One region of the Bradyrhizobium ganzhouense genome, then DNA from elsewhere that is predicted to be linked to it. Evidence: predicted binding sites of a transcription regulator. Region 1 holds the regulator's gene; the other holds the start of a gene.
The links. Region 1 encodes PhoB, which activates phosphate uptake and scavenging genes when phosphate is short. Its sites were predicted from a motif close to TGTCATNNANCTGTCAT; they were not measured.
Positions count from the first base shown of each region.

Region 2: the regulator PhoB is predicted to act here: its motif matches at 13,646-13,662, upstream of phnF (phosphonate metabolism transcriptional regulator PhnF).

Region 1 covers NZ_CP181318.1:818,042-833,576, forward strand. The annotation lists gene ACLFLU_RS03765 (ATP-binding protein) at 1-1,102, shown strand, start outside; gene pstS (phosphate ABC transporter substrate-binding protein PstS) at 1,247-2,260, shown strand; gene pstC (phosphate ABC transporter permease subunit PstC) at 2,404-3,393, shown strand; gene pstA (phosphate ABC transporter permease PstA) at 3,398-4,243, shown strand; gene pstB (phosphate ABC transporter ATP-binding protein PstB) at 4,240-5,061, shown strand; gene phoU (phosphate signaling complex protein PhoU) at 5,073-5,789, shown strand; gene phoB (phosphate regulon transcriptional regulator PhoB) at 5,812-6,519, shown strand; gene ACLFLU_RS03800 (GcrA family cell cycle regulator) at 6,623-7,132, opposite strand; gene ACLFLU_RS03805 (aspartate aminotransferase family protein) at 7,586-8,788, shown strand; gene argF (ornithine carbamoyltransferase) at 8,788-9,711, shown strand; gene ACLFLU_RS03815 (Hsp33 family molecular chaperone) at 9,949-10,956, shown strand; gene apaG (Co2+/Mg2+ efflux protein ApaG) at 10,979-11,371, opposite strand; gene ACLFLU_RS03825 (OpgC domain-containing protein) at 11,552-12,832, shown strand; gene ACLFLU_RS03830 (SGNH/GDSL hydrolase family protein) at 12,832-13,602, shown strand; gene ACLFLU_RS03835 (SGNH/GDSL hydrolase family protein) at 13,615-14,586, shown strand; gene ACLFLU_RS03840 (O-succinylhomoserine sulfhydrylase) at 14,749-15,535, opposite strand, start outside.
Region 2 covers NZ_CP181318.1:8,361,875-8,377,409, reverse strand. The annotation lists gene ACLFLU_RS38985 (HlyD family secretion protein) at 1-986, opposite strand, end outside; gene ACLFLU_RS38980 (TetR/AcrR family transcriptional regulator) at 1,077-1,739, shown strand; gene ACLFLU_RS38975 (MarR family winged helix-turn-helix transcriptional regulator) at 1,787-2,260, shown strand; gene ACLFLU_RS38970 (enoyl-CoA hydratase) at 2,273-3,043, shown strand; gene ACLFLU_RS38965 (methyl-accepting chemotaxis protein) at 3,167-5,248, shown strand; gene ACLFLU_RS38960 (dihydrodipicolinate synthase family protein) at 5,388-6,326, shown strand; gene ACLFLU_RS38955 (DUF1045 domain-containing protein) at 6,438-7,136, opposite strand; gene ACLFLU_RS38950 (alpha-D-ribose 1-methylphosphonate 5-triphosphate diphosphatase) at 7,155-8,348, opposite strand; gene ACLFLU_RS38945 (chloramphenicol acetyltransferase) at 8,345-9,004, opposite strand; gene phnC (phosphonate ABC transporter ATP-binding protein) at 9,179-9,988, shown strand; gene phnD (phosphonate ABC transporter substrate-binding protein) at 10,064-10,993, shown strand; gene phnE (phosphonate ABC transporter, permease protein PhnE) at 11,078-11,962, shown strand; gene phnE (phosphonate ABC transporter, permease protein PhnE) at 11,959-12,804, shown strand; gene phnF (phosphonate metabolism transcriptional regulator PhnF) at 12,883-13,611, opposite strand; gene phnG (phosphonate C-P lyase system protein PhnG) at 13,731-14,195, shown strand; gene phnH (phosphonate C-P lyase system protein PhnH) at 14,200-14,808, shown strand; gene ACLFLU_RS38905 (carbon-phosphorus lyase complex subunit PhnI) at 14,812-15,535, shown strand, end outside.

The DNA.
Region 1 (15,535 bases):
CGCTGCCTCGCGCGAGGACACCCGCCGCGTTAATCCGGTCGAAAGCGCGGCGGTGGCCGCGGTCGTCGCCGGCATGCCGGACCCCGCGGTGCTGCTCGATCGCGCCGGCCGCGTCATCCACCTCAATGCCGCCGCGGCCCAGCTTGCGCCGGCGCTGCGCAAGAACGAGCTCGCCCAATTCGCGCTGCGCTCGCCGGAGATCATCATGGCGCTGCGCGAGTCCATTGCGACCACCGAGCCGCGTCGCGCGACCTACCTCGACCATGTGCCGGTCGATCGCTGGATGGAGCTGATCATCACCCCGGTGCCGGTGCCGACCACTTTCGGCGGCGCCGACAAATGCATGCTGATGACCTTCCACGACCAGACGCCGCTGCGCCGGGTCGAGGAGATGCGCGCCGACTTCGTCGCCAATGCCAGCCATGAATTGCGCACGCCACTGGCTGCGCTCTCCGGCTTCATCGATACGCTCCAGGGCCAGGCCAAGGACGATCCCAAGGCGCGCGAGCGCTTCCTCGGCATCATGCACAACCAGGCCACCCGCATGGCGCGCCTGATCGATGATTTGCTGTCGCTATCGCGGGTGGAACTGTCGGCCCATGTGCGGCCGGACACGCTGGTCGATCTGCTGCCGATCATCTTCCAGGTCGCCGACGGGCTCGAGCCGCTGGCGCGGGAACGCCAGGTCGAGGTCGAGACCCATCTGCCGGAAGCGCCTGTCATGATCGCAGGCGACCGCGAGGAGCTGCTGCGCCTGTTCGAGAACCTGATCGAGAATGCGCTCAAATACGGCGCTTCCGGCGGACGCGTCATCGTGTCGTTGACGGCGACCCCGGCCACCGATGGAACTCAGGAAATCCGGGTCATGGTGCGCGATTTCGGCCCCGGCATCGCGCCCGAGCATCTGCCGCGCCTGACCGAGCGGTTCTACCGGGTCGACGTCGGCGACAGCCGTTCCCAGGGCGGGACCGGACTTGGTTTATCGTTGGTGAAACATATTCTTAACCGTCACCGCGGCCGTCTTCTGATCGAAAGTGTCCCTAAGCAGGGCGCCACTTTCACCGCCTGTTTTCCCCAGGCCAAGACTCCGGCTTCGAACTGAAACTCAAGCGATTTCAATCGCTTGAAGACGTCATCCGACTGTCACGAAACCTTCGTAAAAGCACAGCCGACCGCTCCTAAAGGGGCGGCGCGGGGAGCGCGATCGGGCGCTGATGGCGCTTCGTTCCCCTGTATGGAGACCAGCATGAATTTCATCAAGACGATCGTCGCTGCCGGCTTGGTCGCCGCAACGACGACGGCGGCTTTCGCTGCCGACATCACGGGTGCAGGCGCGACCTTCCCGTTCCCGATCTATTCGAAGTGGGCTGACGCCTACAAAAAGGAGACCGGCAACGGCCTCAACTACCAGTCGATCGGTTCCGGCGGCGGCATCAAGCAGATCCAGGCCAAGACCGTGACATTCGGCGCCAGCGACGCGCCGCTCAAGGCCGAGCAGCTCGAGAAGGACGGCCTTGCGCAGTGGCCGATGGTGATGGGCGCCATCGTTCCCGTCGTCAACCTCGAGGGCGTCAAGGCCGGTGAGCTGGTGTTCGACGGCGAGACGCTCGCCAACATCTATCTCGGCAAGATCACCAAGTGGGACGACGCCGCGATCAAGAAGCTCAATCCGAACGTGAAGCTGCCGTCGGACGCGATCACCGTGGTCCGCCGTTCCGACGGTTCGGGCACCACCTTCAACTTCACCAACTACCTCTCCAAGGCCAGCGCCGACTGGAAGAGCAAGGTCGGTGAGGGCACCGCCGTCGAGTGGCCGGTTGGCGTCGGCGCCAAGGGCAACGAAGGCGTGTCGGGCAACATCAGCCAGACCAAGAACTCGATCGGCTATGTCGAGTACGCCTATGCCAAGCAGAACAAGCTGACCTACACCGGCCTGATCAACAAGGCTGGCAAGCCGGTGCAGCCGACGGTCGAAGCCTTCCAGGCGGCCGCTTCCAACGCCGACTGGGCCAAGGCTCCCGGCTACTACGTCATCCTGACCGACCAGCCCGGCGACAAGTCCTGGCCGATCACGGCGGCGACCTTCATCCTCATGCACAAGGAAGCCACCGACAAGGCGGCCTCGCAGGAAGCCATCAAGTTCTTCCGCTGGGCCTTCAAGAACGGCGGCAAGGCGGCTGAAGAGCTCGACTACATCCCGATGCCCGAGAGCGTCGTGACCCTGATCGAGAAGACCTGGGCTGCCGAGATCAAGAGCTAAGCTCTTCTCCAAGCGCGGCGCGGCCTTCCAGGGCGCGCCGCGACCCACACGATTTCGACCCCGGATCAGCGTCGCGCTGCATCCGGGGCGCCGGACCGACAACAAGCGTATATAATTTGGTACAGGGGATCGGCGTGGCAGAGATGGCCGTTCAGAGCGATATCGTCGACGACGCCGGACCGTATGACCGCGCCAAGGCCTTGAGCGCATTCAAGCTCGGCGACGTCACCTTCTACTGGATCACGCGGCTCAGCGCGATCTCGGTGCTCCTCATCCTCGGTGGCATCATCCTGTCGCTGATCGTCGGCGCCTTCCCGGCGATGAAGGAATACGGCTTCGCGTTCCTGTGGACGCAGCGCTGGGCGCCGTCGGCGGATCCGCCGGTGCTCGGCGCGCTCGGACCGATGTACGGCACGCTCGTCACCTCTTTCATCGCGATGCTGATCGCCATTCCGGTTGGTCTGGGCATTGCCATCTTTCTGACCGAGCTCTGCCCGCAATGGCTGCGCCGCCCGATCGGCATGGCGATCGAGCTGCTCGCCGGTATTCCCTCGATCATCTACGGCATGTGGGGCTTCTTCGTGCTGGGTCCGTTCCTGGCCAACACGTTCCAGCCCTTCATGATCAAGATCTTTGACGGCGTTCCGGTGCTGGGCGCGATCTTCGCAGGTCCCCCGTCCTATCTCAGCCTGTTCAATGCCGCGCTGATCCTCGCGATCATGGTGCTGCCCTTCATCACCTCGATCTCGGTCGACGTGTTCAAGACGGTGCCGCCGGTGCTGAAGGAAGCCGCCTACGGCGTCGGCTGCACCACCTGGGAGGTCGTCCGCAGCGTGGTGATCCCCTACACCCGCGTCGGCGTCATCGGCGGCGTCATGCTGGCGCTCGGACGCGCGCTCGGCGAGACCATGGCGGTGACCTTCATCATCGGCAACTCGTTCCGCATCTCGGGGTCGATCTTCGCCCCCGGCACCACGATTTCGGCCGCGATCGCATCCGAATTCGCCGAAAGCGACGGTCTGCACCAGTCCGGCCTGATCCTGCTCGGCCTGCTGCTGTTCGTGCTGACGTTCTTCGTGCTCGCCGCGGCGCGGCTGATGCTGATGCGGCTGGAAAAGAAGGCGGGGAACTGACGCCATGAACCCGATCTATTCACGCCGCCGCCGCAAGGACATCGTCGTCCGCGGGCTCTGCATGGCCGCCGCCGCCTTCGGCGTGACCTGGCTCGCTCTGATCCTGATCACGCTGCTCTACAACGGGTTGGCGGGCCTGAATCTTGAGATATTCGTCGCGGACACTCCGCCTCCGGGCTCGACTGAAGGCGGCCTGCGCAACGCGATCATCGGTTCGGTCATCATGACCGTGATCGGCGTTGGCATCGGCGCGCCGCTCGGCCTGTTCGCCGGCACCTATCTCGCCGAGTACGGTCGCAACGACAAGCTGACCTCGGTGATCCGCTTCATCAACGACATCCTGCTGTCGGCGCCCTCGATCATCATCGGCCTGTTCATCTACGGCGCGGTGGTGGTGCCGATGCGCGGCTTTTCGGCGATCGCAGGCTCGCTCGCGCTTGCCGTCATCGTGATCCCGGTGGTGCTGCGCACGACCGAGGACATGCTGCTGCTGGTGCCGAACGCACTGCGTGAGGCGGCTTCCGCCCTCGGCCTGCCGCGCTCGCTGGTGATCAAGCGGATCGCTTATCGCGCCGCCCGCTCGGGCCTCATCACCGGCGTGCTGCTCGCGACCGCCCGCGTCGCCGGCGAGACCGCGCCGCTGCTCTTCACCGCGCTGTCGAACCAGTTCTTCAGCCTCGGCCTGACCAAGACGATGGCGAACCTGCCGGTCACCATCAACAACTTCGTCCAGAGTCCTTACGCCTATTGGAAGCAGCTCGCCTGGAGCGGCGCGCTGCTCATCACCCTGACCGTTCTTGCTCTGAATATTGGCGCGCGCATTCTTGGCGCCGAGAGGACCGCAAAATGAGTGATCTTTCCGTATCGATGAGCGCAGCGGGCGGCCTGCCCCAGTCGCCGGTGCTGCCCGAAGCGCCCGCCAAGGTGACGGTACGCAACCTCAACTTCTATTACGGCGAGCACCACGCGCTGAAGAACATCAATCTGGCGCTCGGCACCAACCGTGTCACGGCGTTCATCGGCCCGTCCGGCTGCGGCAAGTCGACCCTGCTGCGCATCTTCAACCGGATGTACGACCTCTATCCGGGCCAGCGCGCTACCGGTCAGCTGATGCTCGACCAGACCAACATCCTCGACCCCAAGCTCGACCTCAATCTGCTGCGCGCCCGCGTCGGCATGGTGTTCCAGAAGCCGACGCCGTTCCCGATGACGATCTACGAGAACATCGCCTTCGGCATTCGTCTCTATGAGAAGATCTCGAAGTCCGAGATGGACGACCGTGTCGAGAAGGCGCTGCGCGGCGGCGCGCTGTGGAACGAGGTCAAGGACAAGCTCAATGCCTCCGGCCTGTCGCTCTCCGGTGGCCAGCAGCAGCGCCTCTGCATCGCCCGCACCGTCGCGGTGCGGCCCGAGGTGATCCTGTTCGACGAGCCCTGCTCGGCGCTCGACCCGATCTCGACCGCCAAGGTCGAGGAGCTGATCCAGGAGCTGTCCGAGAACTACACGATCGCGATCGTGACCCATAACATGCAGCAGGCAGCGCGCGTTTCTGACAAGACCGCCTTCATGTATCTCGGCGAGCTGATCGAGTTCGACGACACCAGCAAGATCTTCACGTCGCCGACCGACCGGCGCACGCAGGATTACATCACCGGCCGGTTCGGCTGAGGAGACGGCACATGGGTTCTGAACATACCGCAAAGGCCTTCGACACCGACCTCCAGGAGCTCACGCGCCTGGTCGCCGAGATGGGCGGCATCGCCGAGCGCATGATCGTCGATTCCGTCGACGCGCTGATCCGCCGCGACGTCGCGCTCGGCCAGCGCGTTGTGACCATCGACGCCGAGCTCGATACGCTCCAGAAGAAGATAGAGGAGCGCGCCGTGCTCACCATCGCTCGCCGCCAGCCGATGGCGGTGGATCTGCGCGAGATCGTTGGCGCTATGCGCGTCGCCACCGATCTCGAGAGGATCGGCGACCTCGCCAAGAACATGGGCAAGCGCGTCGCGGCGCTGGAGACGGATTTCCATCCGCTCAAACTGTTCCGCGGCCTCGAGCACATGACCGACCTCGTGCAGCAGCAGGTCAAGTCGGTGCTGGACGCCTATGCCGCGCACGATCTGCCGGCGGCGATGGCGGTATGGAAAGGCGATGAGGAAGTCGACGCCATCTGCACCTCACTGTTCCGCGAGCTCCTCACCTACATGATGGAGGATCCGCGCAACATCTCGTTCTGCATCCATCTGATGTTCTGCGCCAAGAACATCGAGCGGATCGGCGACCACGCCACCAACATCGCCGAGACCGTGTTCTACATGATCGAAGGCCAGGCCATCACCGACAAGCGACCGAAGGGCGACATGACGACCTTCGCCACGACGGTCCCCAATACTTGAATCCTTAAGGAGCGACGACCCCATGGGCGCACGCATTATGGTGGTTGAAGACGAGGAAGCTCTGACCGAGCTGCTTCGCTACAACCTCGAGGGCGACGGCTATGACGTCGAGACGGTGATGCGCGGCGACGATGCCGACACCCGTCTCAAGGAGCACATCCCCGATCTGATCGTGCTCGACTGGATGCTGCCGGGCCTATCCGGCATCGAGCTGTGCCGCCGGCTGCGGGCGCGGTCCGACACCAAGCAGCTGCCGATCATCATGCTCACCGCGCGCGGCGAGGAGAGCGAGCGGGTAAGGGGTCTTGCGACCGGCGCCGACGATTACATCGTCAAGCCGTTCTCGGTGCCCGAGCTGCTGGCCCGCGTGAAGGGCCTGCTGCGGCGCGCAAGCCCCGAACGGCTCGCCACGGTGCTCGCTTTTGGCGACATCGAGCTCGACCGCGAGAAGCGCCGCGTGGCGCGCTCGGGCCGGCCGATCGATCTCGGCCCGACCGAATATCGGCTGCTCGAGTTTTTCCTGGAGCATCCCGGCCGCGTGTTCTCGCGCGAGCAGCTGCTCGACAGCGTCTGGGGCCGCGACATCTATATCGACGAGCGCACCGTCGACGTGCATATCGGCCGCCTGCGCAAGCTGCTCAATCTCGGCCGCGAGCAGGACCCGATCCGCACCGTCCGCGGCGCCGGCTATGCGCTCGACGATCGCTTTGCGAAGGCCGAGCAGGCCTAAGGCTCTTGCCAGCAAGCAAAGTAAAAGCGCGCCGAATGGCGCGCTTTTCTATTCCCCCTACCGTCCCGGCCTTGTGCCGGGACAAGGTTGCTTGAAGCTGAGCTTACCGCGGCGGCTTCGCCGGCGCCCGCCTGCGATCCGCTGCCGGCTGATACGCCACCCGCGAGTGCTGGGCGCAATAGGGCAGGCCGGAGAGCGCCTTGCCGCCGCAGAAGAAGAAATCCGCGCTCGAGGGATCGCCAACCGGCCAGTGGCAGGTCGCCTCGTTCAGTTCGAGCAGCGACAGGCGCTGGCTCATCGGCACCACGTTGTCGTAGGTGACCGGTTCAGCCTCGACCTCGACCTCGAAGGCCTGCGCCAGCGCGGTATTGCCGCGTGCAATGGGCCTGCTCACCCGCATCATGTGCTGCGCGGGACGCGCCTTGCGCGGCCGCGGAGCTGCCGAAGACGGGCTCTTGGCGCGGCCCGACAGGCCGAGCCTGTGCACCTTGCCGATCACGGCGTTGCGGGTGACATTCCCAAGCTCAGCGGCGATCTGGCTGGCCGAAAGTCCGGCCTCCCAGAGCTTTTTTAACTGCTCGACGCGATCGTCGGACCAGGTCAAAACCGTCATTGTAACCTTTCCTTCGCCGCGCGCCCGCCATCCTGGGTTCGCACAACGAATGCCTAAGCCTCGAAAAACCCGTGCCGCCGGAATCCCTTAAGGCTCGCCGGGCGCAGTGAGACGCCCGAACGTTTACGCCGGTACATGAGGACTTTTGGGATCAGAACCGCTGCACGAGATGTCGTATCTGACAAGCCAAACGCTACAATATGGCGTGACTCACGCGCAAGAGTCCGCCGACTCGCTTCCACATGTTCCGTGGCCAAAAACCCGCAAATCTGGCACCGCAAGACTACGGAATCAGAGTTTCGCGAGGCTTTCCGGGCGGCATTGACACCCGTGGTGCCAGGCATAAGATGGTGACGCGTGCCGCCCTTAAAAGGCGGCACGTTTCGTTTTCCGGACCAATGATGCGCTGCGCAACGCACGTTCAGGCCGTCCGAAACATCCAAAGAGACCATCATGACCAACAGCGCAGCGCCGCATTTGCTCCCCGTTTTCGCCAGGGCCGACATCGGCTTCGAGCGCGGCGAAGGCGTCTGGCTCATCGCAACCAATGGCGATCGCTATCTCGATTTCACCTCGGGCGTGGCGGTCAATGCGCTCGGCCATGCCCATCCCGCGCTGGTCAAGGCGCTGCAGGAGCAGGCCACAAAACTCTGGCACATGTCGAACCTGTTCCAGAGCCCGGACGGCGAGAAGCTCGCCGCGCGCCTCTGCAACGAGAGCTTTGCGGACTTCGTGTTCTTCTGTAATTCCGGCGCCGAGGCGCTGGAGGGTGTGATCAAGCTGGTCCGCCATCATCACTTCTCCAAGGGGCATCCGGAGCGCTACCGCATCATCACCTTCGAGGGCGCCTTCCACGGCCGCACGCTGGCGACGCTGGCGGCGACCGGCTCCGCAAAATATCTCGAAGGTTTCGGTCCGCCGATGGACGGTTTCGACCAGATCCCGCATGGCGACATCGAGGCCGTGAAGAAAGCGATCGGTCCGCAGACCGCCGGCATCCTGATCGAGCCGATCCAGGGCGAGGGCGGCGTGCGTTCGGCGCCTCCCGGCTTCCTCAAGGCATTGCGCCAGCTCTGCGATGAGAAGGGCCTGCTGCTCGCCTTCGACGAGGTGCAGACCGGCATGGGCCGCACCGGCGATCTCTTCGCCCATCGGCGCACCGGCGTCACGCCTGACGTGATGTCGCTGGCGAAAGCGCTCGGCGGCGGCTTCCCGATCGGTGCGGTGCTCGCGACCGCGGACGCGGCTTCCGGCATGGGGCCCGGCTCGCACGGCTCGACCTTCGGCGGCAATCCGCTGGCGATCTCGGCTGCGAATGCCGTGCTCGACGTCATGCTCAAGCCCGGCTTCTTCGACCACGTCCAGAGGATGTCGCTGCTGCTCAAGCAGAAGCTCGCTTCCGTGATCGACCGTCATCCCGATATCGTCAGCGAAGTTCGCGGCGAGGGGCTTCTGATCGGCATCAAGGCCGTGGTGCCCTCCGGTGACCTGGTCGCAGCGCTTCGCAACGAAAAACTGCTCACCGTGGGCGCCGGCGACAATGTCGTGCGCTTCCTGCCGCCCTTGATCGTCACCGAAGCCGAGATCGAGGACAGCGTCGGACGGCTCGAACGCGCCTGCACTGCGCTGTCCGGCAACAAGCGGGCGGCAAGCTGATGAGCAAGACGCCAAAGCACTTCCTGGATATCAACGAGCTGCCGCTGTCGGAGCTCAAGAGCATGCTCTCGGCCTCCTCCGCCATGAAGGCGAAGCAGAAGGCGCATCAGCCGGTCAAGCCGCTCGAAGGCAAGACGCTGGCGATGATCTTCGAGCGCCCGTCGACCCGCACGCGCGTCTCGTTCGATGTCGCCATGCGCCAGCTCGGCGGCGAGCCGATCATGCTCACCGGTGCCGAGATGCAGCTCGGCCGCGGCGAGACCATTGCCGATACCGCGCGTGTGCTGTCGCGCTATGTCGACGCCATCATGATCCGCATCCTCAATCATGAGGCCCTGCTGGAGCTCGCGGCGAACGCGACCGTGCCCGTGATCAACGGCCTGACGCGGCGCTCGCATCCCTGCCAGGTGATGGCCGACCTCCTGACCTATGAAGAGCATCGCGGCCCGATCGAAGGTCGCACCGTGGCCTGGACCGGCGACGACAACAATGTGCTGGCGTCCTGGGCTCATGCCGCCGAGCGCTTCAAATTCAAGCTCAATGTCGCAACCCCGCCGGAGCTCGCCCCGAAGAAGGTGATGCGCGATTTCATCAAGGCCACCGGTGCGCCGATCGTGCTCGGCACCGATCCCGAGGCCGCCGTGAAGGGTGCCGATTGCGTCGTCACCGACACCTGGGTGTCGATGGGCGACAAGGAAGGCGAGCACCGCCACAACGTGCTCAAGCCCTACCAGGTCAATTCGAAGCTGATGTCGCTGGCCAAGCCCGACGCGCTGTTCATGCACTGTCTGCCCGCCCATCGCGGCGAGGAGGTCACCGACGAGGTGATCGACGGTCCGCAATCGGTCGTGTTCGACGAGGCCGAAAACCGCCTGCATGCGCAGAAGGGCATTTTGGCCTGGTGTTTTGACGCGGTGAAGTAAGGCACGCGTGGTGTTAATCGTCGTCCTGGCGAAAGCCAGGACCCATTACCACCCAACCGTAGTTTGGCGAAGATCGGCAATTGCGATCTCGCGCCACAACTCCTCCCTGGGGTTATGGGTTCTGGCTTTCGCCGGGACGACACTGAGTTTGTCGTGCGTGCGTACGATCCATTCTGCATTCCGGATGCGCCCCTGCGCCCCCTTCCATTTTCACCCTCCGACCCCAGATAAAGCGCCATGGTTTCCCAATCCCCTGACATGAAAACCGGGCCAGAGGGCCCGGTTCGCGCGCCATCCGCGGTTCCGATCGATGACGCCGTGCTGCCCTACGAGGTCGACGCGCTCGATGTGCGCGGGCGGCTGGTTCGGCTCGGCCCCGCGCTCGACGAGATCCTGACCAAGCACGATTATCCCGCGCCCGTCGGCAAGCTGCTCGGTGAGGCCATCGTGCTGACGACGCTGCTCGGCTCGGCGCTGAAATTCGAGGGCCGATTCATCCTGCAGGCACAGACCGACGGGCCGGTGTCGTTTCTGGTGGTTGACTATCAGGCGCCGGATCGCCTGCGCGCCTATGCACGCTTTGACGCCGAGCGCCTCGGTGGCACCAGGGATTCCGGCACGCTGCTCGGCCGCGGCCATCTCGCCATGACCATCGACCAGGGGCCCGATATGAGCCGCTACCAGGGTCTGGTCGCGCTCGACGGCGGCAGCCTGGAAGATGCCGCCCACGAATATTTCCTGCGCTCCGAGCAGATCCCGACGCGCGTGCGCCTCGCGGTCGGCGAGGAGTGGCGCTCGAGCGACGGCGGCAAGCATCGCTGGCGCGCCGGCGGCATGCTGATGCAGTTTCTGCCGAAGGCGCCGGAGCGCGCGCGTCAGGCCGATCTGCACCCCGGCGATGCGCCCGAAGGCGCCAAGGTGCACAGCATCGCTGAAGACGATGCCTGGGTCGAGGCGCGCTCGCTGATCGAAACCGTCGAGGACGTCGAGCTGATCGATCCCGATCTCTCCGGCGAGCGGCTGCTCTATCGCCTCTTCCACGAACGCGGCGTGCGCGTGTTCAATCCGTTGGTGTTGAAAGCACAATGCTCCTGCTCGCGCGACGCGGTCGGCGCCATGCTGAAGAGCTTTTCGCCTGACGACCGCGCCGCCATGGTCAAGGACGACAAGGTCGTGGTGACGTGTGAGTTCTGCAGCTCGGTGTACGAGTTCACGCCGGATGAAGCGGGCGTCGAGGACGCGTAGGCGTCGGCACCGTCGCCCGCCTCTAATTCAACACCCGCTTGTTGTCCGGGCTATCCAGCGAAAACGTCGGCACGTCGATCTCGAAACGTTCGCCGCTTTCGCTGACCATCTGGTAGCGGCCGGTCATGAAGCCGGAGGCGGTCGAGAGCGGCACGCCGGAGGTGTATTCGAAGCGCTCGCCGGGGGCGAGCGTCGGCTGCTCGCCGACCACGCCTTCGCCCTTGACCTCCTGCTGCCGGCCGGAGGCGTCGGTGATGATCCAGTGCCGCGTCTTGAGCTGCACGGTCTCTTCGCCGGAATTGGTGATGACGATGGTGTAGGACCAGAAATAGCGCGAGCGGTCGGCCGACGACTGCTCCGGAACAAAGTTCGGCTCGACGGTCACTTCGATCTGGCGGGTCACGGCGCGGTACATGATTGCCATCATAACGAAAACCCGGCCGGGAACCAAACGCCGCAGGCGGCTTTCGCGACATCGTCCCGCCAGAATTCACGAAGAAGTAGACCCCAATGTGATCCGGCCGCTTTGCGAGGCGATGACTGGACCGGTACACTCCTCAAACGTCGCGATTTGCGGAAGGGTTTTTGGGCCCCGATGACCATTGCCGATCAAGTGACGGGATCGACGATCGCGGGAACCGCGGGTGCCAAGCCTGCGGACGTCAAGCCCGTGGAAGCCAAACCCGTGACCGCGGAGCCGCGCGCGCCGGCGATCACGCTGCCCGCCATCGGCGAGCGCGAGCTCAGGCTCGACCTGTTTCGGGGCCTCGCGCTATGGCTGATCTTCATCGACCATCTGCCGCCGAATTTGCTGACCTGGTTCACGATCCGCAATTACGGCTTCAGCGACGCCACCGAGATCTTCATCTTCATCTCCGGCTACACCGCCGCCTTCGTCTATGGCCGCGCGATGCTGGAGAGCGGCTTCGTCATCGCCACCGCGCGCATCCTGCGCCGGGTCTGGCAGATCTATGTCGCCCACGTCTTCCTGTTCACGATCTTCCTCGCCGAGATATCCTACGTCGCAACCAGCTTCGAGAACCCGCTCTACACCGAAGAGATGGGGATCATGGATTTCCTCAAGCAGCCCGATGTCACCATCGTGCAGGCGCTGCTGTTGCGCTTCCGTCCGGTCAACATGGACGTGCTGCCGCTGTATATCGTCTTGATGCTGGCGCTGCCGCTGATCCTGTGGTCGATGAAGTGGCGGCCCGACGTGACGCTCGCGCTCTCGGCGCTGCTCTACGCGGCGACCTGGGAATTCGACCTCTACTTCTCGGCCTATCCGAACGGCTTCTGGGCGTTCAATCCGCTGGCCTGGCAGCTGCTGTTCGTGTTCGGGGCATGGTGCGCGCTCGGAGGTGCACGACGCATGTCGCGCATTCTGGCGTCACCGATAACGATGTGGATATCGATCGCCTATCTCGTCGCGGCGTTCTACGTGACGTTGACCTGGTACGTGCCGCAGCTTGGCCATCTTATGCCGAAGCGGCTCGAGCAGTGGATGTATCCGATCGACAAGACCGACCTCGACGTGCTGCGCTTCACGCATTTCCTGGCGCTCGCCGCGCTCATCGTGCGATTCCTGCCGCGGGAGTGGCCGGGCCTGACATCGCCGTGGTTGCGGCCGCTGATCCTGTGCGGCCAGCATTCGCTTGAGATCTTCTGCCTCGGCGTCTTCCTGGCCTTTGCCGGCCATTTCATCCTGGCCGAGGTCTCCGGTGGACCGGGCATGCATGCGCTGATTAGTCTCTCCGGAATCCTGATCATGTGGGCGGTTGCCTGGGTGATTTCGTGGTACAAGCGCGTCGCTGACAAGAGCGGTGCGAAAACCAAAAACGCCGTCGGCAACGCCGATATGGCGGGAGGGGGCTGATGAAGGCGAAGGTTCTCCTGAGCCTGGTCCTGTTATGCGGGTGCCTCGCCGCGCCTTCGGCGCGCGCGGGCGAAGCTGTGCCTCCTGCGCCCGCAGCCTGCGAATTACCGCCCTATCTGCTCGCCACCGACAGCCAGCTCCACAAGGTCGCTGAGACCGTCAAGGCCGGCAAGCCGCTCGAGATCCTGGTGATCGGCAGCCGCTCCACCACCATTCCATCTTCGGAGGACAGCTCCTATCCGGCGCGCATGCAGGCCATTTTGAAGGACAAGCTGCCGCCTGCGGAGACCGTGCACGTATCCGTAGAAATACAGAGCAAGAAGACTGCGGAGGAGGCCGCCGGAACCTTCGTTAAGCTGATGGAAGCAAAAACACCTACTTTGGTCATCTGGCAGACCGGGACCGTGGATGCTATCCGGTCCATCGATCCCGACGATTTCCGCGGCGCCGTGACCGAAGGGGTCACTGCGTTGCAAAATGCAGGGGCTGACGTCGTCTTGATGAATTTGCAGTACAGCCCGCGTACCGAAACCATGATCTCGGCGCCGCCTTATCTCGATAATATGCGGGTGGTGGCGCAGGAGCATGATGTCCCGCTGTTCGACCGTTTCGCGATGATGCGGCAGTGGAATGACCAGGGTCAGTTCGACCTGTTCAGCCCCTCCCGCGGCCCTGAGCTCGCGAAGCAGGTCCATGATTGCATCGGCCGGGCGTTGGCACAGTTTGTGATCGACGCTGCCCATCTGGGCCCGGCCCAGCAGCAAAATTGAGGTCTAGCGTTAATGAGTTCTCTCCGCCCTTTTGGCCTGTCGACTTGGCTGGCCGCGCCCGCAGCGGCGGCGCTGCTGATGCTGACGCCCGTGTTGCGGGCACCTGCTCACGCTCAAGCCGCCCAGGCGACGCCCGCGCCGGCATCGCCGTCTCAGACGACCGTCGCCGCGACGTCGCCCGCCGATCAGCGCGGGCTTACCTCGCGCGCCATCGACAAGGTGAAGCAGGTCGCGAAATCCGCCGGTGACATTTTCAGCCGCGTGCCGTGTCTCGCGCCGAAGGGCATCTCGAAGACGATGGGCTCGCTGCCGCATGTCGCGAACAAGTTCGCCGCCGGCAAGCCTGTCGTGATCGTCGCGTTCGGCTCGTCGTCGACCGCGGGCTATGGCGCAAGCTCGCCCGACTTCAACTATCCGAACCGTCTTGCCGCGCAGCTGCGCCGGCAATATCCGACCGCCGACATCACCGTCATCAATGCCGGAATCGGCGGCGAGGATGCGCCCGAGATGATGAAGCGCCTCCAGAAGGAGGTGATCGACGTGCATCCGGATCTCGTGATCTGGCAGGTCGGCACCAATGCCGTGCTGCGTAATCTCGATCCCGGCGATACCGCCAAGATGGTCGAGGACGGCATCACCCGCATCCAGGCCGCCGGCGATGCCGACGTCGTCCTGGTCGACCCGCAATATTCACCGCGCGTCACCGAGCGTCCCGAAAGCGCAAGCAAGATGGTGAAGCTGCTCGGCAAGGTCGCCGAGCTCCGTCACGTCGGCATCTTCCCGCGCTTCGAGGTGATGCGCGAATGGCACGAGAAGCAGGCGCTCCCGGTCGAGAGCTTTGTCATCGCCGACGGCCTGCACATGAACGATTGGGGCTATGCCTGCTTCGCCCAGCTGCTCGGCGACGACATCATCCGCTCGGTGGGACAGATCAAGCTCGGCGTCAACGTGCCCGCGGACGTGCGGACGTACCGGCCGATGTGAATTGTCGTCCCGGCGAAGGCCGGGACCCATACCGCGTGATCTACCGCGTGATCTATCGATGGCGCGCGGCGTTCATACCGCCGCGTGATCGTCTACTACCATCCTTCGCCAAATTGCGCCCTGTGGCTATGGGTCCCGGCCTTCGCCGGGACGACAATAACCTCACGCCTTCTCCAGCGCCGCCGTCAGATCCTCGATCAGATCATCCGCATGCTCGAGCCCGGCCGAGAAGCGGATAAAGCCTTCGCCGATCCCGAGCTCGGCGCGCACTTCCGGCTTCAGCCGCTGATGCGTCGTCGTCGCCGGATGGGTGACGAGGCTCTTGGCGTCGCCGAGATTGTTCGAGATCTTTGCAAGCTTGAGTTCGTTGAGCACGCGGAAGGCAGCCGCCTTGCCGCCCTTGACCTCGAAGCCGACCAGCGTCGAACCGCCGCGCATCTGCTTTTTCACCAGCGCCGCCTGCGGATGATCGGCGCGGCCGGGATAGACCAGCCGTGCAATCTTGGGATGGCTCGCCAGCACGTCGGCGATACGCGCCGCAGTGTCGGTCTGCGCGCGCACGCGCACGCCGAGCGTCTCCAGGCCCTTGAGCAGGACCCAGGCGTTGAACGGCGAGATCGACGGGCCGGTCTGGCGCATGAAATTGTGGATGTGCTCGGCGATGAAGGCTTCCGAGGACAGGATGATGCCGCCGAGACAACGGCCCTGGCCGTCGATGTGCTTGGTCGCGGAGTAGACGACGACATCGGCGCCGAGCGCGAGCGGGCTCTGCCAGATCGGCGTGGCGAACACGTTGTCGACGACGAGCCGCGCGCCGCCGCTGTGCGCGATCTCGGCAATCGCGGGAATGTCGAGCACGTCGAGCGTCGGATTGGTCGGGCTCTCCAGGAAGAACGTCTTGGTGTTCGGCTTCAGCGCACGCTGCCACTGGTCGAGATCGGCTCCGTCG
Region 2 (15,535 bases), 1.4 Mb from region 1:
GCGAACTCCTGGCCGCTGGCCGGTGCGATGGAATCGACGTGGCCATGCACCACCTGGCCCGGGAACGTATCGACCTCGATCTCGACCTCTTGTCCCGCACGGACGTGGGTGAGCTGGGTCTCCTTGAAATTGGCCACCACATAGGCGCCTTCGGCGGGCACGATCGACATCAGCTGCGTGCCGGCCTGCACGAACTGGCCGACGCGGAGCGTGCGATTGCCGATGACGCCGTCGATCGGCGCGACGATCGTGGTGTAGCCGAGATTGAGCTCGGCCTGATGCTGAAGCGCAGCGGCACGGGCGGCCGCTGCGTTGGCTTGCACGATCTCAGCCTTGAGCAACTCGACCTGCTTGAGGGCGGAGGCAAGATTGGCGGTGTCGCGCTGGATCGCGGCCTCGGCTCCGGCGTTGCGCGATTGCGCCTGCTGCGCGTTCTGCACGCTGCCATAGCCCGTCGCGGCGAGATCGGTGTAACGCTTGTTCTCCTGCTGCGCGAAGGTCTTTGCGGCAGTGTCGACATCGATGGTCGCCTTGGCTGCGGCGATCACCGCATCCTGAACATCGAGCTGCGCCTGCTTGCTTGTGATCGTCGCGTTCGCGGCGGCGACATCGGCTTTGGCCTGGTCGAGCGCGACGCGGAAGTCGCGGTCGTCGATCCGGGCCAGAACCTGGCCTGCCTTCACATGCTCGTTATCGCCGACCACGACCCGGTCGAGATAGCCAGTGACCTTCGGCGCGATGGTGGTGTTGTCGGCCTTCACATAGGCGTCATCGGTGGAGACGAGGAAGCGGCCGACGGTCCAGTAATCGTAGCCATACCAGCCGGCACCGGCGAGGGCTGCGGCTGCCACTCCCGCCAGCAACAGCTTGCGAAGGTTCAGCTTTAGGCGCGGAGCGGGGGCTGGCGCGGCGGGCAAGATGCCCTCGGGCGCGGTGGTTGGAACCACCGCGGCTTCGGACTTGGTTGGGTTGGTGTGGACGGTCATAGCCGCCTCCCTGAATTAGGAAACTTGACGATTTCCAAAATAGGACTAGCTTTGGGATAGTCAATGGAATGACAGGCATCATCTAAAAACATGGCTCGGGCAAAACCGTCATCAGAATGCCGTCCGCGCGGACGGCCGCCGGTACGCAGTGACGAGGAGACGAAGCGAATCGTCATCGAGGCGGCACGGCACGCCTTCGCCGTCGACGGCTATGCCGCAACCAGCACCGAGGAGCTGGCGCGCGGCGCCGGCATTTCCACCAAGACGCTCTATCGGTTGTTTCCGGGCAAGGCGGCGCTGTTCGAGGCGATGTGCGCAGACCGGCTCGAGCGGTTGCTCTCCGACGTCAATCTGCAGGCTAACAATCAGGCCGACATCGAAACGAGTCTGGCTGCCGTGCTGGTCGCCTGCGCCGACCTCGCGCTCGATCCCGAGGTCGTGGCGTTGCAGCGCATGGTGCTGCAGCAATCGGCCACGTTCCCCGACCTTGCGGCAAATTTTTACAGGGATGGCATCGCCCGTAGCGCGGCGGCGCTCGCGGGCTGGCTCCGCGATCAGGTCAAGAAAAAGCGCATTGCAATCGATAACGCCGATGAAGCCGCCGGAATGATGATTGGCATGATGGTGTCAGCGCCGCAGCGTGCGGCGCTCTACGCAAGCCTGACACTGCCCTCGCGGGAGGAGATCGAGAGGCGGGCAGAGGTCTGCGCCGCAATTCTGCTCGACGGCTGTCGCCGGCCGTCGAGCGGTTAGCAACCGCAGGCTTTGACAATCAGCCGGGGTGCATCTATGTATTTCGTATGCGAAGTAAATCGCCAGAGGCGAGGCATCACCGGCTGATCTATCTGCTGAACGTCGCGCAACGGCGCTTGCAGCGCTGGATGGCGGCGCAGCCTTCGAGCGAAGTGACGCCCGCGCAGGCGGGGTTGCTGTTCATCCTCGGCAAGCAGGATGGCGTCCTGATGGGCGAGGCGGGCGCGGCGCTCGATCTGGGGCCGGCCGGCATTTCCGGTCTGGTCGATCGCAGTGCTGCGGCGAGGTTGGTCGAGCGGCGGGCCGATCGCGAGGATGGCCGCGCCTGGCGCGTGTGGCTGACGCCGAAGGGCCGCACCGTGCTGGCGCAGGCGAAGACCGACGCGGCCACGGTCAATGCGGCGCTGACGGAAGGATTTACCGGCGCGGAGATCGACGTCGTCGCGCGCTGGCTGGCGAGCATTCAGGACAAGTTTCCAAGAGACCCGACAAGAGACCTGGCAAGAGATCCAGAGGAATAAGAGGAGAGACCCATGACCGAGCATGTGCGAGTTGAGACCAACAACGGAATTCTCACGATCACGCTGGCGCGCCCCGACAAGAAGAACGCGCTGACGGACGCGATGTACGGCAAGCTCGCCGACACCATCGAGTCCGCCGAGTTCGATCCGTCCGCGCGCGTGCTGCTGATCCGCGGCGAGGGCGACATGTTCACCGCCGGCAATGATGTCGGCGAGTTTGCGGCCGTCGCGTCAGGCAAGTCCGAAGGCAGCCGCAATGTCGGCCGCTTCATCCAGTCGCTGGCGCGCTGCACCCGTCCGCTGGTCGCAGCAGTTCAGGGCCGCGCCGTCGGCGTCGGCACCACGATGCTCCTGCATTGCGATCTCGTGGTGCTCGCCGAAAACACCCAATTGTCGACGCCCTTCGTCAGCCTAGCGCTGGTGCCGGAGGCCGCGTCGAGCCTGCTGATGCCGGCGCGCATCGGTTATGCCCGCGCCTATGAGATGTTTGCGCTCGGCGAGACCGTGCCGGCCAAGGCCGCGCTGGAATGGGGGCTGGCCAATCGCGTGGTGCCGCTCGACAAGCTCGACGCCGAGGCGCTTGCGCTCGCCCAGCGTCTTGCCAGACAGCCAGCCGGCGCGCTCACCGCGACCAAGAAGCTGATGCGCAACGGCGAGACGCTGGTCGCGCAGATGCTGGCGGAGGGCGAGCAGTTCGCGCAGCGCCTGCGCACGGCGGAGGCGCGCGAGGCATTTACCGCCTTTGCCGAGCGCCGTCCGCCTGACTTCACGAAGGTTTCGTGACGCCGGCCTGCTTATTAAAGGTTTGGCAGATCGGGAACTCCCGGCATTGACTAAAACCTTAACGGAACATTGGCATGTCGCGGCGCAAGGTGGCCTCTCTTGGAAGAGTAGGCCTCCTCACTCATGGCAATGTTTAGGAAATCGGTAAGTTCGCTTCTTCTGGTTTTGATGGCCTTGCTGGCGGCCGGAGCGCTCGCCAGCACGGCGATCCAGATGGTCGGGGCCTTCGGCCGCTACAGCGACAGTCTCGAGACCGCGCGACTTGCCGCCGCAGACAAGGCGATCTTCCAAGGCGTATTGTCCCTGCGCAACAATCGCGGCGACGCCCAGAGCGCGCTGCTCGGCGACGACGATCCACGCAGCAAGCTCGGTGAAGCCGAGAAGGCGGAGCAGGGCGGCTACGACGGCATCGGCGCAGCACTTGCTACTGTCGATTTCGCCCGCCGCGACGAGCTCGCCAGCACGCTGAAGCAGCGCTGGGGTGAGGCCGCACCGCAATTCCAGCTGTTCTACGACGAGGCCAAGCGCCCGCGCGCCGAGCGCAAGATCGAGCGCACCAATTCGTGGTACGACGCCGTCACCAAGGTCATCGACACGGCGAACCTCGCGTCCACCGCGGTGTCGAACCGCGCCTGGATGAACGATCCCTTCATTGCCCGCATGATCCAGGTCCGCCGCCTCGCCTGGCAGGTGCGCGACCGCTACGGAATTCATTGCTCGGTGCTGCGCTCGAACGTCAACAGCAGCAAGCCGCTCGACGACACCCAGAAGCGGTCACTGGCGCAATGGGACGGTACCATCGCCTCCGGTTGGTCCGGCATGGCCGAGTTACTGGCCGCGCCCGATGTGACGGCGGAGCTGGTCACCGCGGCCAAGGAGGCGCAGGCCAAGACCGGCAGCGTTCTCAAGCAGATCGGCGATCTCACCAAGAACTTTGACGGCAGCGGCAAGCCGGCGATGCCCGCTTCGGAATGGAACACGCTGTGCCAGTCGCCGTTCCCGCTCATTGTCGGGGTCGCGACCAAGGCGTTGGATCAGTCGATCGCGCGTGCCGAGACCGTTCAGACCAAGGCGCTGACCAACCTTGTGATCCAGTCGCTTGCGTTTCTGATCGCGCTCGCCGTGACGCTCACCGGCGTTTACGTCGTGCGCAATCGCCTGATGCGTCCGGTGCGCGCCATTCTCGACGCCATCGCCCGGATCAGTGCCCGCGATTACGCGACGCACGTCCCGCAATCGCGTTATCCCGACGAGTTCGGCACCATGGCAGCCGCGCTCGAAAGCCTGCGCGAGAGCGCAGCGACCGCGGAACGTCTGGGCCAGGAACGCGAATCGCAGCAGGCGCTGCAGCTCGCCCGCTCCGGTACCGTCGACGACGCGTGCCGCAGTTTCGACGACACCGTGCAGGCGGTGATCCACAGCGTGGCTGCGTCGGCCAAGGAGCTCGATGCCACCGCAACCGATGTGCGCACGCTGGTGTCGGAATCGAGCAACCAGACGGCTGCGGTCTCCTCCGCCGCCGAGCAGGCCACCAATAATCTCGAAAGCATTGCGGCAGCGACCGAGGAGCTCTCGGCTTCTGTCGGCGAAATCTCCGCGCAGGTGCAGTCCAGCGCGCGCGATGCGCGCGAAGCGGTGTCGCAGGTGGAGCAGACCAACACCACCGTCGAGATCCTCGACCAGACCGCGGGCCGCATCAGCGAAGTCGTGAAGATGATCCATGCCATCGCCGGCCAGACCAATCTGCTCGCCCTGAACGCCACCATCGAGGCGGCCCGCGCCGGCGAAGCCGGCCGCGGCTTTGCGGTGGTCGCCGGCGAGGTCAAGAGCCTCGCGGCGCAAACCGCGACCGCGACCGAGGAAATCTCGCGTCAGGTCGAGGAAATTCAGGGGGCGACCGGGCAGGCGGTCGCCGCCATCCGCTCGATCGGCGGTGCCATCAGCGGCATCGACGAGAAGATGACCGCGATTGCCGCCGCCGTCGAACAGCAGCGTGCGGCCACCACCGAAATCTCGCGCAACTTCCAGCATGCCGCCCAGGGCACCCGCGAGGTCACCGATACCATCGGCAGCGTCGCCAAGCTCAACCAGGAGACCGGCAACGCCGGCACGGTGCTGTCCCAGTCCGTGACCAAGATGTCGGCCGATGCCGACCGTCTCCGCGTCGCGGTCGAGGGCTTCCTTGGCGCGGTGAAGACCGCTTAAGCTTTCATTCCTAATTCCAACGACAAGTGGATCGGCATTGCCGTGTGTGCGTGAGCGCTGTAAATGGTAGCGGTACCATGCTCCAACAGCTGCGCGCGCGCATCAAAACTAACGACGGGAATACAGGGAGATAATTTCGATGCCGGTCACCCCCCACAACGCCCAACGCCCCTATCGCGGCGTGTTCCCGGTCGCACCTACCATCTTCGACGAGCGCGGCGAGCTCGATCTCGAGGGCCAGCGCCGCTGCATCGATTTCATGATCGATGCCGGCTCGCACGGCATCTGCATCCTTGCCAATTTCTCCGAGCAGTTCGTGCTGACCGACGCCGAGCGCGAGACCGTCATGCATGCGGTGCTGGAGCATGTCGCGGGCCGCGTGCCCGTGATCGTCACCACCACGCATTTCAGCTCGGCCGTGTGTGCGGCGCGGAGCCAGCAGGCCGAGGCCGCCGGCGCCGCCATGGTGATGGTGATGCCGCCCTATCACGGTGCGACCTTCCGCGTGCCCGAGAAGGGCATCGTCGAGTTCTTCAAGGTGCTGTCGGGCGGGATCAACATCCCGATCATGATCCAGGATGCGCCGGTGGCGGGCACGCCGCTGTCGGTCGAGCTGCTGGCGCGGCTGGCGCGCGACTTCGCCAACATTCGCTATTTCAAGATCGAGGTCGCAGGCGCGGCCTCAAAGCTCCGCAGCCTGATCGAGGCCGGCGGCAAGGACATCGAAGGCCCCTGGGATGGTGAAGAGGCGATCACCCTGATGGCCGATCTCGATGCCGGCGCCACCGGTGCGATGACGGGCGGCGGCTATCCTGACGGTATTCGCCAGATCATCGATCCCTATTTTGCCGGCAAGCGCGAGGAGGCGAAGGCTGCCTATGAACGCTGGCTGCCGCTGATCAACTACGAGAACCGCCAATGCGGCCTGATCGCCTGCAAGGCGATGATGCAGGCCGGCGGTGTGATCAAGTCGGATGCGGTGCGGCATCCGCTCCAGCCCCTGCATCCGGCGACGCGCGCGGGATTACTAGAATTGGCCAAGGAGCGTGACGCGCTGGCGTTGCGCTGGGGGAAGTAGGGTCACACACTCAACCGTCGTCATTGCGAGCGAAGCGAAGCAATCCAGACTGCCTCCGCGGAAAGACTCTGGATTGCTTCGCTCCGCTCGCAATGACGGAGTTTGTCGAAGCTATCTCGCTAGCGTCCACTCGCCGATGATGCGGAATCTCGCCTTGGCATCATCCTGCTTAAACAGCGCGATACGATCGATCGCCAACGCATTGAGCTTCAGCGTCGCAAACCGCTCGCGCAGCATCTCCAGAATCGGCCCACGTCGCTCCGTATCCAGCCGCCCCGTTAGCGTCATGTGGAAGCGGAATTCTTGCATCACGTAAGGATAGCCCCAGCGGTCGAGATACTCGCGCTGCCGCTCGCCGAGCTTTTCGGGCCTTCGCCGCGCGCGCTCTTCCGCGGTCAGAGCTGGACGGAAGGAATCGAAATCGCGGACGCAGTCGGCCGCCAACTGCCCGAGCGCGTCGACCGGCTCAGCCGGAATGACGGCAATGAAGCCGCTGATGGTATCGACCACCGGCCGGATCACCGGCATCGGCCGCGCCTTCGCGGCGAATGTCGCGCAAGCCGTCACGAGCTGGGCCTCGGTCTTGCCTGATACCAGCGCCATCGGCGCCTTCAGCGTGCCGTGAAAGCCGTATTTGCGGGGATCGGCGGTGATGTCGCGCCAGTCCGGCGCGATATGCAGAGCGCCTTGCGGAAACGAAACCTCGTCGCCCGCATAGGCATCATAGCCGAGCAACTCCGCGCCGAAGCGCGACAGCGCGTTGTCGGCGCCGGCGGCAAAATAGATCGCGTAGCGGGGAAAGCCTGTCATCGCCTGAGCATAACCAATTTATGCCGCGACGACAGTCTTGCGCGGTGTCGCCGCAGCGACGAGCAGCCGCGTCGCATCGGTGAGATGCACGAGCTTGCCGGCAGCGATCACCGCGACCAGTCGCGGACGCTGCGGCGCGCTGTCGTCGACCAGCAGGATGTCGGCGCGACGGCTAGCGGCGAGCATGCCGCGATCGGTCAGGCCTGTGGCTTGCGCCGGTGCCGAAGAGATCAGCTTCCAGGCCTCGTTAAGCGGCAGCACGCCGTCTGCGGCAAGGCGGAAGGCCGCGAGCAGCGGCGCCGGATAGTAATAGTCGGATGCCAGCACCGAGCAGAGCCCCTTCGCGATCATGTCGGAGGCCTTGGTCCAGCCGGTGTGGCTGCCGCCGCGCAGGACGTTCGGCGCGCCGTAGACGATGGCGTCGCCATGATCTGCGGCTTCGCGCGCCGTCTCCTCGTTGACCGGAAATTCGGCGAGCGTCACGCCAAGGCTGCGAAAGTCCCGGCGCATCGCCGGGGTCGCATCGTCATGCGAGAGCATCCGCACCGCGGCCGCGCGAGCCGCTGCAGCAAGCCGGGTGATCGAAGCCGGAACGTCGGCGGCGCGCGACACGATGTGTGCGACGAGCCTGTCGAACTCCTCGCTCGACAGGCCGGTGCGTTCCACCATGCGGTTACGCTTCCGCGGATTGGAGATGTCGGCAACGACCCCGTCCATGTGGTCGTTGAAGGCGATCAGGTCGACGCGGCCCTCGGCGAGCCACTGGCCGATCTCCGCCTCGGCATCAAGATTGTAGGTCTCGTGTCGCAGGTGGAAGCGGGTGTCGGCGGCGAATTGCGGACGCTGCCGCTCGATCGCCTCGAGCAGACGCCTTGCATTGTCGCCGCTGCGCAGGCCTGGCTCCCACGACCAGGTCGTGGCGTGGAACACCGTGGTGATGCCGTTGCTGATGACCTGGCGATCGGTGTCGGCCAGCGCGACGTCGATCGGGAAATCGACGCCGGCGCGCGGCATCATCTGCCGCTCGAAGGCATCGCCGTGCAGATCGACGATGCCGGGCAGCACCAGCAGGTTGCGCGCATCGATCGCCAGCCGCGCGCGGCCGCGAGATGCGTCGATCTGCGCGATGTCGGTTCCCGATACTGCAAGGGAGGTTTCGGCGAACTCGGAGCCGATCAGGGCCCGGCCACCCTCGATGAAAATGTCTGTCACGCGACCGCGCTTCGTTTGCTGGAGAAGGAATTTGCCCCTGCTTCGTATGTCGTCAGGAAATCTTCAATCGCGAGCTTGCGGAAATTGGGCAGTGCTTCACGCAATTTGTCGTGATCCCAGTCCCACCATGCCAGCCTGGCAAGCCGTCCGGCAACCTCTTCCGAGAACCGGCGCCGCACGATGCGCGCCGGATTGCCGGCGACGATGGTGTAGGCCGGCACGTCCTTGGTGACGATGGCGCCGGCCGCAATCACCGCGCCGGTGCCGATATTGCGGCCCGGCAGCACGACCGCGCCATGGCCGATCCAGACGTCATGGCCGATATGGACGTGATGTTGGCGCCGCCAGTCGAAGAAATCGGTGTCGTCACTCTCGCCGGGGAAGTAGGCGCTGGAGCGATAGGTGAAATGCGCCTGCGTCGCGCGGTGCATCGGATGGTTGCCGGGATTGATCCGCGTCATCGCCGCGATCGAGCAGAACTTTCCGATGGTCGTGTAGGTGATCTGCGCGTCGTTCACGACGTAGGAGTAATCACCCATCCTCACGTCATGGAGAATCGTACGCGCGCCGACCTCGGTATAGGCGCCGAGCGCCACTTCGTGCAGCTTCGCCGAGGGATCGATGGTCGGTTCGACCGAAAGCACCTTGGCAGCCATGTTTGATCCGATCGTTCGAGGGCGGGCGTACCTCTTCGAGCGGTCAGATGACGATATCATGACGCTGCGACGACAGGGGACGAGGTGTGTTGCATCGCCGCACTGCACCGCGTGTGTCACACAAGTGTCAAACGCCGGCGTTAGCGGTGGGTCCCAGCTACTCTGGAGCCCTGCATGCTGGTGGTTGAAGGTCTGACGTGCCGCTTCGGCGCAAAAGCCGCGGTGGACGACGCTTCGTTTCAAATCTCCCCCGGCGGCTTCGTCGGTGTGATCGGGCGCTCCGGTGCCGGCAAGTCGACCATGCTGCGCATGATCAATCGTCTTGCGACGCCGACGCAGGGCCGCATCCTGTTCGACGGCCTCGACGTCACCGCGCTGCGCGGCAAGGAGCTGCGGCAGTGGCGGGCGCGATCGGCGATGATCTTCCAGCAGTTCAACCTGGTCGGCCGGCTCGACGTGCTGACCAACGTGCTGATGGGACGCCTTGCAAAGATGCCGGCCTGGCGCTCGCTGTCGCAGACCTGGCCCGAGCAGGACAAGGCGCTGGCGATGTCGGCGCTGGAACAGTTCGACATCGCTTCGCTCGCCGCCCAGCGCGCCGACCAGCTCTCCGGCGGCCAGCAGCAGCGCGTCGCGATCGCCCGGGCGCTGGTGCAGCAGCCCGACATCATCCTCGCCGACGAGCCGATCGCCTCGCTCGATCCGCGCAACACTAAAATCGTCATGGATGCGCTTCTGCGCATCAACAAGCATTTTGGCATCACCGTGCTCTGCAATCTGCATTCGCTCGATCTGGCGCGCAGCTATTGTGATCGCCTGATCGGCATGGCGCAGGGCCGCGTGGTGTTCGACGGCGCGCCGTCCGCACTGACCGACCTCGTCGCGCGTGAGCTCTACGATCTCGAAGCCGCCGACGTCATGGGCGGTACGCCTGCTCCGGCACCCGAGGGTGTTCCGGCACTCGGTACGGCCGCGGCGGCTTGATCCGCGCCGCATCTGTCATTGCCAGTCTTTGGCCAGTTTTTGCGTCAACCGAACCCAACCGATGAAGAGGGTATCATGATCACTCGCAGATTAGTTCTCGCCGGCGCCGCCGCGCTCACCTTTGCCGGATCCGCTTCCGCCGAAGACTGGAAGACGAAATATCCGGAGATCACCTTCGCCGTGATCCCGGCCGAGAACGGCTCGGGCGTCACCGAGCGCTACGGTCCTTTCGTCAACTACCTGTCGAAGGAGCTTGGCATCAAGGTGACGCTCCGCGTCGCCAACGACTACGCCGCGGTCATCGAAGGTCAGCGCGCCGGCAACATCCATATCGGCTACTACGGCCCGGCCTCGTTCGCCCGCGCCCGCTTGACCGGCGTCAAGACCGACGCCTTCGTGATCGACGTCAATGCCGACGGATCGAAGGGCTATTACTCGGTGTTCTACGTGCTGGCGAAGTCGCCGTACCAGAAGATCGAAGACCTCAAGGGCAAGAATCTCGGGCTGGTCGATCCGAACTCGACCTCCGGCAACAACATGCCCCGCTTCAAGCTGAACGCGATGGGCATCGATCCCGACGCCTACTTCTCCAAGGTCGTCTTCACCGGCAGCCACGAGAATGCCGTGCTGGCGCTGGCCCAGGGCACCGTCGACGTTGCCGCCAACTGGTGGAACGCCGACGACGATTCCAACCTGACCCGCATGCTCAACAAGGGCATGGTGAAGTCGACCGACGGCACCGTGATGAAGAAGGAAGACTTCCGCATCATCGTGAAGTCCGACCTCATCATCAACTCGCCCTACGCCTATCTCAGCGATCTGCCTGACGACATGAAGGCCGCCATCAAGAAGGCCTTCCTTGACGCGGCGCAGAAGGACCCCGAGGCGTTCAAGAAGCTCTCCGACGGCAAGAACAAGCCCTGGGAGGCGATCGGCAATGACGATTACAACAAGACCATCGAGCTGATTAAGTTCGTCGACAATCTGCGTAAGAAGGCGTCCTGATCTCGTCGGGACGACGTACTGGAGCCGGGTCGACGGACCCGGCTCTTTTCTTGATGGATCAGTTTTGATGGATCTCTGCCTTCGATGACGATTGCGGTTTCGATCCTTCCCGAGCAGCAGCTCGCCGTCCTGAACGCCGCCTATCGCAAGGCGGTTGCGCGCAAGCGTCTGCGCGTGCTGGCAGGGCTGACTCTATTCGCGGCCGCGCTGATCGTGGCCTCGATCGGCGCCGAGGTGAACTTACGCACCTTCTTCACCTATTTCGGCAACTTCGTCAGCTATTTCAACCGCATCCTCACCCTCGACAACGGCCAGCGGGTGTGGACCGATTTTGGCGAATGGTTCTGGGGCTGGCACAAATGGCTCAAGCTGCTCGGCGAGACGCTGCTGATCAGCTATGTCGGCACGCTGACCGGGGCCGTCCTTGCGTTCCTGCTCAATTTCTTCGCGGCTGAAAACACCTCGCCTGCTCCCTGGCTGCGCTTCACGGTGCGGCGCCTGCTGGAATTCGCCCGCACGGTGCCCGGCATCGTCTTTGCTCTGATCTTCGTCATTGCGTTCGGCCTCGGGCCGATGGCGGGCGTGCTTGCGATCGCGATCCACTCCACCGGCGCGCTCGGCAAACTGTTCTCGGAGATCGTCGAGAATGCCGACATGAAGCCGGTCGAGGGCATCCGCTCCACCGGCGCGAGCTGGATCTCCTGCATGCGCTTTGCGATCCTGCCGCAGGTCTCGGCCGGCTATGCCAGCTACGCGCTGCTGCGCTTCGAGATCAATGTGCGCGAAGCCTCGGTGATGGGCTTCGTCGGCGCCGGCGGCATCGGGCAGGAGCTGATCGTCGCCATCCGCAAGTTCTACTATTCCGACGTCAGCGCGATCCTCGTGACCATCATCATCACCGTCTTCCTGATCGACATCACGACTGGCTGGGTGCGCGGCCGCCTGTTCGGCAAGGAGGCGCGGTCATGAGCAGGCCGCAAGACGTCGACACCGCGCAGATCCGCGCGCGTTATCCCGATGTGTTCAACCGGCCGGCGTCGGCGCGCCTGGCGACGCCATTGATGCTCGTCGCCGCATTTGCGATCTTCGTGTTCGGTCTGGTCGATCTCGACTTCTCGCCGTCGCGCTTCGTCGCGGGGCTGAGCCAGCTCGGCTGGATCAGCATGATGATGATCCCGCCCGATCCCGGTTCGTCGCTACCGCTTTATCTCAAGGCGCTGGGCGAGACGCTGTCGATCGCGCTGCTCGGCACCACGCTGGCCGCACTGTTCGCGCTGCCGGTCAGCCTGCTTGCGGCGCGCAATGTGGTGCCGAACATCGTCCGCTTTCCCATCCGTCGGTTCCTCGATTCGATCCGCGGCGTCGACACGCTGATCTGGGCGCTGGTGTGGATCAACGTGGTCGGCCTCGGCCCGTTTGCCGGCGTGCTCGCCATCGCCGTGTCGGATTTCGGCGCGTTCGGCAAGCTGTTCTCGGAGGCGATCGAAGGCGCCGACCAGAAGCAGGTCGAGGGCATCCGTGCTTCCGGCGGCAGCGCGCTGCACGAGATCCGTTTCGGCCTGATGCCGCAGGTGCTGCCTGTGATCGCGGGGCAGGTGCTGTATTTCATCGAATCGAACACGCGATCGGCCACCATCATCGGCATCGTCGGCGCCGGCGGCATCGGGCTTCAGCTGGCGGAGCAGATCCGCGTGCTGGAATGGCAGAAGGTGTCGTTCCTGATCCTGATGATCCTGGTCGCGGTCGCCGCGATCGATTTCATCTCGGGCAAGCTGCGGTTTGCGATTATTGGGCGAAGGGCGGCGGCCTGATCAAAGGTGCCGTAGGGTGGGCACGGCGCTGTCGCGCCTTTGCCACCCTGCGGCTCCGGATTCGTGGAGAGCGCGCCCCTACGGCTCGACCAAAAACTCCACCCGCTCCGCCGCGAACCGAGAGTGCTTCGTCACCAGCGGCTTGCCCTCGAGATCCAGGTCCGTCGCGTCGACCACCAGGATCGGCCGCCCCAGCGGCAGATCGAGCCGCGCGGCGTCGGTGGCGTCGACAATGCCGGCGGTAATCCGGGTGGCGCCGCGCCGATAATCGCCGATCCCGTAGTGCTCGAGCATCTTCGTCATCGAGCGCGTCGCGGCAAACACCATGCCCGCGCCCGGAAACAGGTCCGCCGACAACCAGGTGGTGGAGACGCAGATCGGCGTGCGGTCGGCCAGCCGAATCGCCTCGATCCGCACCAGCGGTGCGCCGGTCTTCAATCCGAGTTCCCGCGCGAGCTCGCGGGTCGCGACATCGTCTGACGCCTCGATCATTCGGCCATGCGGCTCGCGGCCGTCTGCGCCGACGATCTCGGAGAACCGCGTCCGCGAGCGCAGCGGATAGGCAAGCTTCTGCGCTTCGACATAGGTTCCGCTGCCGCGCTCGGCGCGCACGATGCCGCGCTCGGCAAGCGCCGCCAGCGCGCGCCGCACGGTGTGGCGATTGACGCGATAGGTTTCGGCGATCTCCATCTCGCCCGGCAACTTGTCGCCTGCGGCAAAGCGGCCGTCGGCGATGCCGCGCTCGATGCCATCGGCAACGAGGCGCCACAGCGCGACGCCTGAGGAGGCGGTGTCCTGCATGCTCATGTCGCCGACCAGCCTAGCCCGAAAATCACACGTTTGTCACGAAACAGTCATGGCGCTTCCGTATCAAGTTGTCTATTATCATAGACAACTTCAATTCGGCAAGTTCTGTCAAAAGTTCGGTGGAGTCGGTGACCCAGCACAACACCCAGCAAGCCCAGCGCCAGGCCGCCATGGCCGTGCTGGCGCACGCGGAGGCGGGCGAGATCGCCGCCCGCCTCCGCGCGATCTCCTTGCCCGGCCATCAGGATCTGCGCGAGCCAGAAAGCGGTCTGGTGATGCTGCGTGGCCGGGTCGGCGGCGACGGCGCGCCGTTCAATCTCGGCGAGGCCACGGTGTCGCGCGCCGCGGTACGGCTTGCGAGCGGCGAGGTCGGCTTCGGCTACACGCTCGGGCGCGACGGCGAGAAGGCGCGGCTGATCGCGCTGTGCGACGCGCTGGTGCAGTCGCGCGATTTTGGCGGACTGGTGGAGCGCGACGTTATCGCGCCGTTGCGCGAGCAGCTTATGATTCGGCGCAAGCAGGCGGCGGAAGAGGCCGCTGCGACGAAGGTTGATTTCTACACCATGGTGCGCGGTGAGGGTTGATGCCATGACCACGATTGCGGAACTGCCGCCCGGTTTCGTCGACAAGGTGTTGTCGGCGCAATCGACCTTTCGTTCGGTGATGGACGCGATGGCGCGGCCGGGCGCGGTCCAGCGCATCGTGCCGATGGCGGGAGCGGCCGGCCCGATGATGCGCGGCACCGCCGCGATCGCGCTGACGCTGTTCGACCACGACACGCCGCTCTGGCTCGATGCGCGGATGTCGGAAAGCTCCGACGTCCTGAAATGGCTCAAGTTCCATACCGGCGCGCCGGTGATCCAGGATTCGTCGATCGCGGCCTTCGCGCTGATCAGCGACGGCGGGGCGCTGCCCTCGCTCGAGCGGTTTGCGCTCGGCACCAACGAATATCCGGATCGTTCGACCACGGTGATCATTCAGGTCGACAGCCTGGACGCCGGCCGCAGCTTCGAGCTGCGCGGCCCCGGCATCGACGGTGTCGCAACGCTCCAGGCGTCGATCAAACCGTTCGACCTGTTTGAACGCCTGCGTTTCAACGAGACGCTGTTTCCGCGTGGCATCGACGTGGTTCTGGTCGCTGATGATGCCGTGGTGGCGATTCCGCGCACCACGCGTGTCATGAGCAAGGGAGGCTGACGCATGTATGTCGCAGTCAAAGGCGGCGAACGCGCCATCGAGAACGCCCATCGCCTGCTCGCCAATGCGCGGCGCGGCGACCAGAGCGTTGCGGAAGTCTCGCTTGACCAGATCTCGGAACAGCTCGGGCTCGCCGTCGACCGCGTCATGAGCGAAGGTTCGCTCTATGACCGCGAGCTTGCTGCGCTCGCGATCAAGCAGGCCCGCGGCGATCTGATCGAGGCGATCTTCCTGGTTCGCGCCTTCCGCGCCACCTTGCCGCGCTTCGGCGTCAGCGAGCCGGTCGACACCGGCGCCATGCGGGTGCAGCGGCGGGTGTCCTCGACCTTCAAGGACATTCCCGGCGGCCAGATCCTCGGGCCCACCTTCGACTACACCCATCGCCTGCTCGATCCGTCGCTTAGCCAAGGCTTCGTGCCGGAAGCACCTTCTGTGGCCGAAGCCTCGACGGCGCCGACACCGCGCGTGACCGACATTCTCGGCCGCGACGGACTGATCGAGACCTCGCCGCAGGCCGAGGACGGCGCCAGCGTCGGCGATCTCACCCGCGAGCCGCTGAACTTTCCTGCGGACCGCGATTTGCGCCTGCAAAATCTCGCCCGCGGCGACGAAGGCTTTCTGCTGGCGATGGGCTACTCCACCCAGCGTGGCTATGGCCGCAACCATCCCTTCGCCGGCGAGATCCGCTTCGGCGAGGTCGAGGTGGAGTTCGCTGCCGAAGACGTCG